Regions from separate parts of the Brasilonema angustatum genome, predicted to be linked through region 2. Evidence: predicted binding sites of a transcription regulator. Region 2 holds the regulator's gene; the other holds the start of a gene.

Evidence for each region. The regulator HrcA, encoded in region 2, represses chaperone genes, less so after heat shock. The targets are predictions, from matches to a motif close to TTAGCACTCNNGANTCNNGAGTGCTAA.
Region 1: the regulator HrcA is predicted to act here: its motif matches at 4,902-4,928, upstream of groL (chaperonin GroEL).

What each region holds. Positions count from the first base shown of each region.
Region 1 covers NZ_JCACKO010000020.1:39,650-45,751, reverse strand. Annotated here, with positions in the region: gene tpiA (triose-phosphate isomerase) at 177-902, shown strand; gene folP (dihydropteroate synthase) at 1,082-1,948, shown strand; gene AC5JM2_RS05150 (SPFH domain-containing protein) at 1,945-2,781, opposite strand; gene groL (chaperonin GroEL) at 3,193-4,866, opposite strand; gene AC5JM2_RS05140 (MraY family glycosyltransferase) at 5,323-6,102, shown strand, end outside.
Region 2 covers NZ_JCACKO010000031.1:30,388-36,489, reverse strand. Annotated here, with positions in the region: gene AC5JM2_RS07865 (hypothetical protein) at 1-128, opposite strand, end outside; gene AC5JM2_RS07860 (DUF2834 domain-containing protein) at 133-813, opposite strand; gene hrcA (heat-inducible transcriptional repressor HrcA) at 861-1,955, opposite strand; gene AC5JM2_RS07850 (rhodanese-like domain-containing protein) at 2,649-3,005, opposite strand; gene AC5JM2_RS07845 (DUF3352 domain-containing protein) at 3,311-4,996, shown strand; gene cysE (serine O-acetyltransferase) at 5,373-6,102, shown strand, end outside.

The DNA.
Region 1 (6,102 bases), on a different contig from region 2:
TATATCTCTTGTTTACTATCATTACCTCCATGAAGCGACGACGACCACATCGTGAAAAATGGCAGAATCTACAATGCTAAATAGATAGTAGCGATGTTTATCTTTCGTGATGACCCCTTAAAGTCATAAACTGAAAAATGCATGTAGTAGCGTTATAGTTCTTGACGAAATCACCTGTGCGAAAAATAGTTATTGCCGGTAATTGGAAAATGTTCAAAACCCAGGCAGAATCCCTGGAGTTTTTAAAAGGATTTCTGCCCAGCTTGGGCGAAACTCCTCAAGACCGAGAAGTGGTATTGTGCGTCCCCTTCACTGATTTAAGCGTTTTTTCCAAGAGTTTGCATGGAAGTCGTATACAATTGGGGGCGCAAAATATTCACTGGGAAGGGAATGGAGCCTACACGGGTGAAATTTCTGGACCTATGCTCACTGAGATTGGTGTGCGCTATGTTATTGTCGGTCATAGCGAACGCCGGCAATACTTTGGTGAAACTGATCACACCGTCAACCTGCGCCTGAAAGCTGCTCAGAAGTTTGGTCTTACGCCTATTCTATGTGTAGGTGAAACCAAACAACAACGAGATGCGCTGGAAACAGAATCACTGATTATCAGCCAACTCGAAAAAGCCCTTGTGGATATTGATCAGGAGAATTTGGTTATTGCTTATGAACCCATTTGGGCCATCGGCACTGGTGACACTTGTGAAACCAAGGAAGCCAATCGTGTCATCGGTTTGATTCGCAACCAATTGACCAATCCTAATGTACCAATTCAATACGGTGGTTCGGTAAAGCCGAATAATATAGACGAAATCATGGCTCAAAGGGAAATTGACGGCGTTCTGGTGGGAGGAGCAAGTTTGGAACCCGCAAGTTTCGCCAGACTTGTGAATTATAAGTGAATGTTCAGTAACCAAAGTCCTCTCGTTCCCTGGCTCAGCCAGGGAATGTATACAGTGAGGCTGAGCCTCACGTAGAAATGGCGAAATTAATCTTGAAATCTAGAGGCGGAGCCTTTAGTCAAGCGTTCCTAGGGCTTTGCCCTAGGAACGAGTGTAAAGCGTGTTTAACACGTAAATTTATGACACCCAATTTAATCATTCGAGAACGCTGTTTTGAGTGGGGACAGCGGACGTACCTCATGGGGATTCTAAATGTCACACCTGACAGTTTCAGTGATGGTGGCGAATTCAATACAGTCACTGCTGCTTTAGCACAAGCACAAGCAATGGTAGCAGGCGGTGTAGATATTATCGATGTTGGTGGTCAATCAACTCGACCAGGGGCAGAGCAAATCACTCTTGCAGAAGAACTTAACCGAGTTCTGCCAGTATTGCAAATACTGCGAAAAGAGATACCAGTGCCAATTTCTGTAGACACAACAAGGGCAGCTGTTGCCCAGGCTGCTGTAGAAGCAGGTGCGGATATAGTTAATGACATTTCCGGGGCTACCTTAGACCCAGAAATGTTGCTGACAGTGGCAAGGATGAATGTGCCTATTATATTAATGCACATCAGGGGAAACCCGCAAACAATGCAACAATTCACTAATTATCAAGATTTGATGGGAGAGATTTATAGTTTTTTGGCAAAGCAAATCGCTGTAGCTACTGCTGTAGGTATTGACGAAAGAAAAATTATCATCGATCCAGGGATTGGCTTTGCCAAGAACTATGAGCAAAATTTAGAAATTTTGCGCCGCTTACCCCAATTGCGTCAACTTAAGTGTCCTATTTTAGTAGGAGCATCTCGTAAAAGTTTCATTGGTCGTATTTTAAATCAGCCAGATCCGAAAGCACGAGTCTGGGGAACAGCAGCTGCGTGTTGTGCTGCTATCTTTAATGGTGCTGATATCCTGCGAGTTCACGATGTTAAAGAAATGCGCGATGTATCATTGGTTGCTGATGCAATTTTGCGACAATCTTCGCAAGTCCAGCCATCAGACTAAGTAGAACCATTGTCGCCATTGTTGGCATGTTCTTCGTGTGTCATCGAAGAAATCAAATCCATCATCTCAGCACCTTTGCCTGGGTCTACAAAGACAACTTTGGCATTCTCGCTTTCACCCAGTCTGTAGCTGGCATTGATGTAATCTTGAGCCACGAGATAGCGCAGAATTTCCTTACTTTCAGGATTAGAACGTAAAGCTTCAGAAATGAGCTGCATTGAGGCTTTTGTTCCTTGTGCTTTCTTAATTGCAGCTTGTTGCTGCCCTTCTGCTTCTAAAATCGCAGCACGGCTAGTAATTTCAGCAGCTCGCTGCTCTTCCATTGATTTGCGAACACTCTCAGGTGGTGTAATACTCTGAATATCTACCCGCAGAATTTCAACTCCCCACTGCGCCGTTGTGTGATTCAACTGAGCCAGAAAGGCAGTGTTCATGCCTGCTCTGGCGGCGTTGGCATCTTCCAAGGTATTCTGGGCAATGACTTCCCTAAGCGTAGTTGTAGTCAAGTTTGTTAGTGCTTGCTGCAAGTCGTCAATTTCATAAAAGCTTTTCTCTATATCTCTGACGCGCCAGTAAACAACTCCATCCACTTCCAAGTAGATATTATCTCTGGTGATCACGTTCTGAGGCTTGATGTCTAAAACTTGCTCTCGGGTCGTATCCTCCATGACAATTTGATCGAGCAAGGGAACAATAAAGTTGAGTCCTGGTTTAAGTATGCGATGCTTCTGCCCCAAACGTTCAACCAAAGCTTCATTTCCCTGATTAATAAGCTTTGCCGATCCTAATGCATACCCTATAAGCACTAAGACTATGGCAATAATTGGTTCCATATATTCTCCTATTTAACATTTGGCGGAATTAGCCCTAAGAACATAGCACTAACACTATGTCCTATCTTCAGTTTAATATCCAGAATGTGTAATGTACTTATCACAAGTTGTGGTTCAAGGCAAGGCTCTGGAAAAAAATGACATGAAATTAGCGATGAGTTAGCTTTGGACATGGCTATTAAATCATCAACATAGCTGCGTGTGCAAGTGCTAATTTTGTCATTTAGTTTACTAAATAAATAGTATGTCAAGAAAAAGGGGGGTAAGGGAATAGGGGTATAGGGGAAATTAATTAGTCTTAATGATAGAGTCCAATTTTGGCATAGCAAGTTTTTCGACCATGAGCGCTCAGTGGTTAACAAAAAAGGTGGGCAGTGCCCACCAAGGGTGAAATTTATATGGTCAACAGAACTACATCATGCCCATGCCGCCCATGCCGCCCATGCCGCCCATGCCGCCCATGCCGCCCATGCCGCCCATGTCAGGCGCACCACCTGCGGGTTTCTTCTCAGGTTTTTCGACCACGACTGCTTCAGTGGTTAAAACCATTCCAGCGATGGAAGCAGCGTTTTGGATAGCTGAACGCACTACTTTTGCAGGATCAATAATACCAGCAGCAATTAAGTCCTCAAATTCCCCAGTAGCGGCGTTGTAACCGATGTTGAAATCAGTGTCCCGCACTCTGGCGACAATAACCGACCCTTCAACGCCAGCATTATCTGCAATTTGACGCAATGGGGCTTCGAGCGCTCGCGCCACAATATCAGCGCCAATCTGTTCTTCTAGGGAAAGAGTGTTTTTAAACTCTTGTACTTTTTTCGCCAAATGAATCAGTGTTGTTCCACCACCAGGAACAATACCTTCTTCCACAGCAGCTTTAGTAGCATTAAGAGCATCTTCAATCCGCAGTTTGCGATCTTTGAGTTCGGTTTCTGTTGCCGCACCCACTTTTATCACCGCAACTCCACCAGCTAGTTTAGCAATGCGCTCTTGCAGTTTTTCTTTATCGTAGTCTGAATCGGTTTCTTCTAGTTGTTTACGAATTTGAGCAATTCGCTTTTGCACGTCTGCTTTTGTGTTGTCACCAGCAGCAACGATGGTGGTGTTTTCTTTGTCAATCGTGATTTTCCGGGCAGTTCCCAGGGTTTCCAAAGAAGCGGTATCCAAGGTTAAGCCAATTTCTTCAGAAATCAGCTGTCCATTGGTGAGAATCGCAATATCTTGCAACAATGCTTTGCGGCGATCGCCAAATCCAGGGGCTTTGATCGCGGCAACAGCTAGCACTCCCCGCGCTTTGTTCACCACCAAAGTTGCCAAAGCTTCTCCTTCTACATCTTCACTGATAACCAGCAAAGGTTGACCATTACGGGCTACCTTTTCCAAAACTGGAATCAACTCTTGGATGTTGCTGATTTTCTTATCAGTAATCAGGATGCGGGCATTTTCAAATTCTACCGTCAACCGTTCGTTGTTGGTGATGAAGTAGGGGGAGATGTAACCCCTGTCTATTTGCATCCCTTCTACAACTTCTAAATCCGTTGTCAGGGACTTAGATTCTTCAACAGTGATCACACCATCTTTGGTAACTTTCTCCATTGCTTCAGCCAGCATTTGACCGACTTCTTCGTCGTTCCCAGCCGAGACTGTCGCAACTTGAGCGATCGCCGCACCTTCTACTGGCTTCGCCACTGCTGCAATTTCCTGCACCAACGCCTCGACGGTTTTGTCAATTCCCCGCTTCAGGGCAATAGGGTTGGTACCTGCGGCAACATTCTTCAAACCTTCTTTGATCAACGCTTGCGCCAACACAGTAGCAGTGGTGGTACCATCTCCAGCCACATCTTTAGTTTTTGACGCCACTTCCTGAACCAGTTTTGCGCCAGTGTTTTCTAAGGGGTCTTCTAGTTCAATTTCTTTGGCAACGGTGATACCATCGTTAACAATTTGGGGTGCCCCAAATTTTTTCTCCAAAAGAACATTGCGACCTTTTGGTCCTAGGGTAATTTTCACCGCATCGGCAAGAGCGTTGATGCCTCGTTCTAAGGCCCGCCGCGAATCTTCATTAAATGCAACAATTTTTGCCATGTTTTGTGTTCTCTCGTGCGCTTCCAATAGACAATTTAGCACTCACTGGCCAAGAGTGCTAATCACTTTTAGTCATCCTTCGGATATATCCTAAGCGCTATGCCTACAGCACGGCTACGTCCTAAGCATTCTGACTGGAATAAAATGCAGCAACTTTGCAGTTAGTTGCCTTGGAACAATTTAGCGCTGGATAAGTCCTTGCGGAATTAGTTGAAGTTGGGGACTAAAGACCAGTGACAATTTAAATTTCAAAAGACAAAATAAAAAATAATCTTTCTACTCTACACCCCACTCCAGCACAGACTTAAGGTGTTATGGCCTTACTCAGACACTTTATTCTCACAGAATGACTCTATATTAGAAGCAACTTCTTATGAAGTTACAGATAGTTAGGAAAAAATTCACTAACATACAGTTGATGCTTATTGATACTGACACTAATGGTTAAACCGGGAGATGAACATATACAGCTCCCTTCGTTCCCTCGGTATTGCTGACCCTAGCGGTTCCGGCTGGTTGGCGGTAGTATTTACATTTCTTTTAGCTGGTACTGTCACTTGGCGCTTGATTCCAGCAGTTCGCAAGTTTGCCCTGCGAGTAGGTTGGGCTGACCAACCGAATGCGCGACGGCTGAACCGAGAACCTTTGCCTAATGCAGGAGGTCTAGCTATTTATGCAGGAGTGATTGCTGCCGTGGTATTAGCCAGTCTCTTACGACCTATTGAACTCGAAAGAGTACTGGCTGAGGTACAGACGATTCTTCTAGGGGGATCGATACTGGTTCTTGTGGGCTTTATTGATGACCAATTTGGCTTACCCCCTCTGGTTCGATTGTTAATTCAGATACTCACAGCTCTGTTGCTGGTTGCTAATCGTATTACCATAGAATTCTCTTTTGGGACTCCCATCGACTCTACACTATCAGTAATACTAACAGTACTGTGGGTAGTTGGGATCACGAATGCCATCAACTTAATGGATGGCATGGACGGTTTGGCGGGGGGAGTAAGCTTTATCACCGCTATAAGTTTATTGGCAGTTTCTGCTCAGGTTCCCAACCGTGCGGCAGCGACGTTAGTTCTGGCGGCATTGGGAGGGGCGGCGTTGGGCTTCTTGAGCCATAACTTCCATCCTTCGCGCATTATTATGGGTGATGCTGGGGCCTACTTTTTTGGTTATGTACTAGCTGCTACTAGTATTTTAGGTAATCTCCAAGGACCGACGGCTGTCTCTCTG
Region 2 (6,102 bases):
GCCCAATTTAGAGTAAAGATATTTTTGAGTAACGTCAGAGTTTCCTCTAAATGCAGTGGAGGAGCGAACAACAAAAGGTAGGCGATAAATCCAACCCACAGTAACCAAAGAGCAATTTTTCGACTCATAATCTTAATTTATGGCGCTTTGTTGCTGACTCTGTATTATGTTGTCAGCTGCTTCTTGCAATGGTGGACGTATACATAAATAAATCAACGGACCAAACAGCGGAATTAATCCAATCAACCAGAACAACTGAGGATTCTTGATATCTCGCCGCGCCATATCATCTCCCAACAAGGCTGGAAACAATAAGCAAAGCAGGCAAAAATCTAAACTCATCACATGAATAAAGCGGCTTGTCTGCCACTGCTGAACAAAATTTCCCCAATCTCCTTGTCCTACACCATAAGCAATTAAGATAACTGTGGCGATCGCCAGAGCAATACCTGTTAGGCGAGAATCTAATATCTTGAGAAAAGCATTTTTGCTGCCAGGAAACTCTTGATTTGGTTCCCGTAAGGTTAAGTAAGGTAGTAATGCAAAAGCCCCTACTCCAAACGAAACACTAGCAAAAGGCCAAGCAGGAATATTTTGTGCTCTACCATCAATAAATACCAAGCAGCTGTAAATCATAGGCCAGATGCCCATGATGTTAAAAAGTGCTATAATCAGGGGGTTTATTCCTTGCCACTGACCAGTAGAAAGATCTTTAATCAAATCGAATGTATCAGGTTGATCGGGAGGGGCAAATAAAAAGACATAGACAATAAATCCCAGCCATAGCGCTCCAAAAGTAATTTTTCTAACCATTATTCAAGCTAGTTTTGATTAATTCAGCGATTGTCCTGCTACAAGTCCTACTGGGGATTGAAATAACTGAAAGCTTCTGAAAGGTAATCAGAAGCAGCAGTTACTACTGCGATCGCACCTTCGTAATCTAGACGCGTTGGTCCGAGAACTCCCACGCTACCTAATGATACAGAACCCCGGCGATAGGTCGAAGAAATCAACGAACAAGTGCGTATAGGTTCTAGAGGATTTTCTGCACCAATACGAATCATGACTCGTGGCTTACCAACCACCTCCGCTTCCGGCTGTTCTTCAAATATTAACCGCCACAGTTGGTCTTGTTCTTCTTCCAACAGATGGATGAGCATTTGCACTTGCTGTAATTCCGAAAACTCTGGCTGACGCAAAACTTCCGCAACACCGCGAACCATAATTTGTGTTGCAGATGGTGTGATAGTGCGACGGGCGAATTCTGCAAGAGATTTTTTTAAGAATTCTCCATAGATTTGGAACTCGTGGGCTAATTCACTCCATTTCAGGTTGGCTAATTCAGCTATGCTGCGTCCCCGTAAGTGAGTATTCAAAAAATTAGAGACAATCTGTAACTCGCGGTCGATGACTTCTGCATCTGGTTGTGAATCTTCCGAGGCTTGCGGTAAATCCATCAATGCAGAATGTGTCTCATATCCATCCGTCACCACAATCAACATCACCCGTCCCGTTTCTACTTGCACTAGTTGTAAATGTCTCAACACTGCTGTCGCAGTTTGCGGCATCGTGATTAAGGTGATGCAACCACTCAAAGTTGCTAAAATGTGAGCTGCTCCTTGCAAAAGAGCTTCCAAGCTCCAATCTTCCCATTTAAGGCGTTTTTGCAGTGATAGTTCTACATCTCGTGCTAGAGTTTCAGAAGGTGTTATCAACTGGTCAACATAAATACGGTAGCCAGAGTCAGAAGGGACGCGTCCTGCAGAAGTGTGAGGTTGGTACAGTAAGCCAACTTTTTCCAACACACCCATTACATTGCGAATTGTTGCTGAGCTAACACCAAGGTTGTACTCTTCAACAAGAGCTTTAGAACCAACAGGTTCTGCTGTGGCTATATAATGACGTATTGTTGCCCCAAGTATCTGCTGTTGACGATTTGTAAGCTGGACTTGCATAAGGAGTTTTTTACCGAAGCCGAATTGTAAGCTAAGTTTGAAAAAATTTTTAGAGATAACTCTAAATTAAATAAGGATTAATAATAGTAAAGCAAGATCACAAGCACTTTGCTTGTACAACAATAAGCAAAAAGAAGTAAAGAAAAGTAAAGACACTGTACTGCCTTGAGTAAAGTTACTATTAATACAGGTAACTTGCTGGAAAAAAGCTTTTGGATTGAAGTAAATTAGCCCCTACTTATGCATACTTGCATAAGTTTATTGAAATCTCTGTATTTCAAGTTACGAATTTCCTGAACAGCCAAAAAAGGCACATAGGTAGAATACAAATATTTACCACTTAACACTTAAAGCTATCCTAGCTTGTACAGAGGATAGCATAGGCAAATTAAAATCGTCAGTCTTAGCAGACTACATATAGAAATCCAGTTTGATTTATGAACTTACTCGTGAAGACAGGGGGGACGCTTAACAGGTGAGACCAGCCCCCGTCTTGGCGGTCTCCGTCACGGAGCGCGTTTGCGCAGCGCCCCCTTAGGGGCTAGCGTCTCCGCAGGAGATTGGGGGACTGGCGTTAGCGCAGCGAGACCGGAGGTCTTCCCCGAAGGGGAATGGGGAACGCTTAAGATCAAATGTACCTAATTTCACAAAAATCAAATATGAGTCCTATATCCGCTTAATGCAAAACAGCAGCTAGTATTGGGGAATGGAAGAGTCAACCAGAGTTGAGTAAGCATCAATTCCACCCATAATATTTTTTACATTTGAAAAGCCTTGAACAGTTAACCACTGACACATCTGAGCAGAACGAATGCCATGATGACACAGCACAAGAGTTTCAGCGTGGGGATCTAAGCGGGTGTTGACTTGATCTGCCCAGTCAGGAAACTGACTCAAAGGTAAATTGACAAAGCCATTGATGTGAGCGATCGCCACCTCTTGTGGTTCACGCACGTCCACAAGCTGAATTGGCTCTCCTGAAGATAAGCGTTGTGCCAGTTCTTCAACGTTAATTTGGATAATCGATGGTTCGGAAGGTTTGCCTACCATGAAGTTTTAATAAAAATCCTATACTATATTATATTGACAAAAAATCTTCGTTCTTTGGGTTTGGTAGGTACATGAGTGCCGTTTCATTAAAGGACTGAAAAATCCGGTTTTCATGCAGAATTTCTCTAAAGTTCGGCTTAATGCTGTAAAGTGAGCATCTAACAATTAAGAGATAACCTGATTTCTGATAGACTTGTGCGTAAGTTTCAGTAATAAACTAATTTCTAGTAACAGAACTACCTTCGATAATTTAATTTGGTAGTTGATTATTTGTATTTGCACCCCTAGCGGTCTGTATAAAAATTATGACACAACGCTCATTTTTCAGAGTTGTAGCAGTGGGTATTATGATGCTGCTATTGATTGGTATGACTGGTTGTAACGGGTTATCCGCCAAAAATTCCCTAACCGGTATCGCTCCTACAGGACAGTCAGATGCTGCCATATTTGTGTCTAAACAAGCACCAGTTATGGTATCGATGCTCGTGAATCCAGAACGCTTGCAGGCGTTTGAGCGTGATGGAGAACTGTCAAAATTGAAAACAAGATTACTGGCGAATACGGGTATAGATTATCAACAGGAAATTAAACCTTGGTTAGGGAACGAAATAACATTAGCTGTCACAAGCTTAGATATTGATCACGACTCTGAGAACGGACAACAGCCAGGGTATCTAATGGCACTTGCAACCACTCAACCCGATAAAAGCCGTGAATTTGTTCAGTTATTGTTTTCCAAGCGGGCTTTGGCTGGGGCAAATTTAGCAACTGAAGAATACAAGGGCGTGAAACTGATTTCTGACAATCAGATTCCTTCAACGTCTGGTGAAAAGGAAGGAGTCAAAAACCAAAATACTCTTGCTGGTGCAGTTGTAGGTAATAGCTTTGTCTTGTTTGCCAATGATCCAAAAGTGCTGCGAGAGGCAATTAATAATGTACAGGTATCCGATCTGAATTTAACCAGTTCCGGCAAATACCAAAAAGCAACCAAACAACTGTCCAAAGAAGCACAGGCTGTTGCTTTTCTGAATCTCCCCGTAGTAGCAAAATGGCAGAATCTCAAACCTAATGCTCAAACTTATGACAACCAAATTATTTCCTTAGTATCAAACTCCAAAGGATTGCTAGCTGAAACTGCTTTTTTGGCTAAAGATAAAACCTCACCCCCAGCGGCACAACTCTCTGAACCTGTGGGTGCGTTGGAGTATATCCCAGCTTCAGCAAGTTTGGCAGTAGCAGGATCAAATTTAAGCGGTTTGGGTGATAGTGATTTAGCACAACTTTGGCAACAAGTGACAGCTAGCCTCTCTGCTTCCACAGAAGATGTGATTTCTAAGTTCCTCCCGGTAGCAGATGTTCAAAAACGTTCGCTTATCAACTGGAGAGAAGATATTTTTAACTCGGTGGAAGGAGAATACGCGATCGCATTGTTACCCCGCGCAGAGCAAACAAATTCCGATTGGATTTTTGTCGCCCAAAAATCCGAAAAGACACCCGCAGCAATTTCCCGTTTGGATGAACTCGCCTCATCAGAAGGGCTTTCGCTGAATTCCTTCACCTTAAATGACCAAAAAATCTCTGCTTGGACACAGCTAAAAACTGCTATCAATAAATCTAGTGAAGCAAAAGAGCGAGAATTGTTCACAATTCAAGCAAACGTTGTAGCCGCACGTGCTGACATCGGAAATTATCAGATTTTTGCATCCTCTGTTGAGACAATCAATGCAGCTTTGACGGCTAAGGAGAACCCCCTAGTTAAAAATCGTGATTTCCAAGACAGTATCGCTGCGATTGGTGAACCGAACCAAGGCTACGTTTATATCGACTGGACAAAGAGTCACGATATTTTAGAGCGTCAACTACCAATTCTGAAGTTTGTGGAAGTGCTGGGCAAGCCATTTTTCCAAAATTTGCGATCGCTCACCCTCAGTAGTTATGGTAGTGACACAGAATTGCTCAAAGGTGGCGTATTTTTTCAATTTTTACGTTAGCTAAATCCCGAAATCTGTATAAACCAAGCTGTAGCTATTCTTGGTTCATGGAGTACAGAGGGTGCAGGGAAAGACTTAGTACTATTTCTAGTCTTTCCCTGCTTTTTTATCATTAGATCTCTTGTAGATCTCTTACTAAAGTGAGATTTTACGAAGTTCTGTTTCCTGTTCCCTGTTAAGCGTTCCCTATTCCCTGCGATGCACTGAGCTTGCGTTGCCCTGAGCTTTGTCGTTTGCGTAGCGCCCCCTCCGGGGCTAGGGTCGAAGCGTTCCCTGTTCCCTATTTCACCAACTTAACAACCAACGGTTTAATTCATGGCACCTGGAACGCTAAAATAGATTTTGAGTTGATTGGCGAAACTAGGGTACAAGAAGCGTGCTATCTACATTTGTTGCTGACTTCCGCATCATCTTTGAACGCGATCCAGCTGCTCGTAACTGGTTGGAAGTATTATTTTGCTACCCCGGTTTGCAAGCTTTAATGTTACATCGGCTGGCTCATTGGCTGCATATCATTCACATTCCCCTTATCCCTCGGCTGATTTCACAGATAGCTCGATTTTTCACCGGAGTTGAAATTCACCCTGGTGCAACGATTGGTCAAGGTGTTTTTATTGACCACGGTATGGGTGTGGTGATTGGGGAAACGGCAATTGTGGGAAACTATAGCTTAATTTATCAAGGTGTCACCCTTGGTGGTACAGGTAAGGAATGCGGTAAGCGCCATCCGACTGTAGGAGAAAATGTTGTCGTAGGAGCCGGAGCCAAGGTGCTTGGTAACATCGAAATAGGCAACAATGTCCGCATTGGTGCTGGGTCAGTTGTCTTACGCAATGTGCCAGCAGATTGTACCGTAGTTGGTGTTCCAGGCAGAATACTATATCGTTCTGGCGTTCGAGTCAACCCCCTAGAACACGGAAGTTTACCAGATGCTGAAGCCCAAGTGATACGTGCTTTAGTGGATCGGATTGAACAACTGGAACAAAAAATTGAACGGTTGCAACAACCACAGCAAAAAGTTTTAGTTCCTTTCGTTAACTCATCATTGTCAACACCTCACACCTCAAATTCCCACATATTAAAAGATGAGGTATATTCAGAAACTC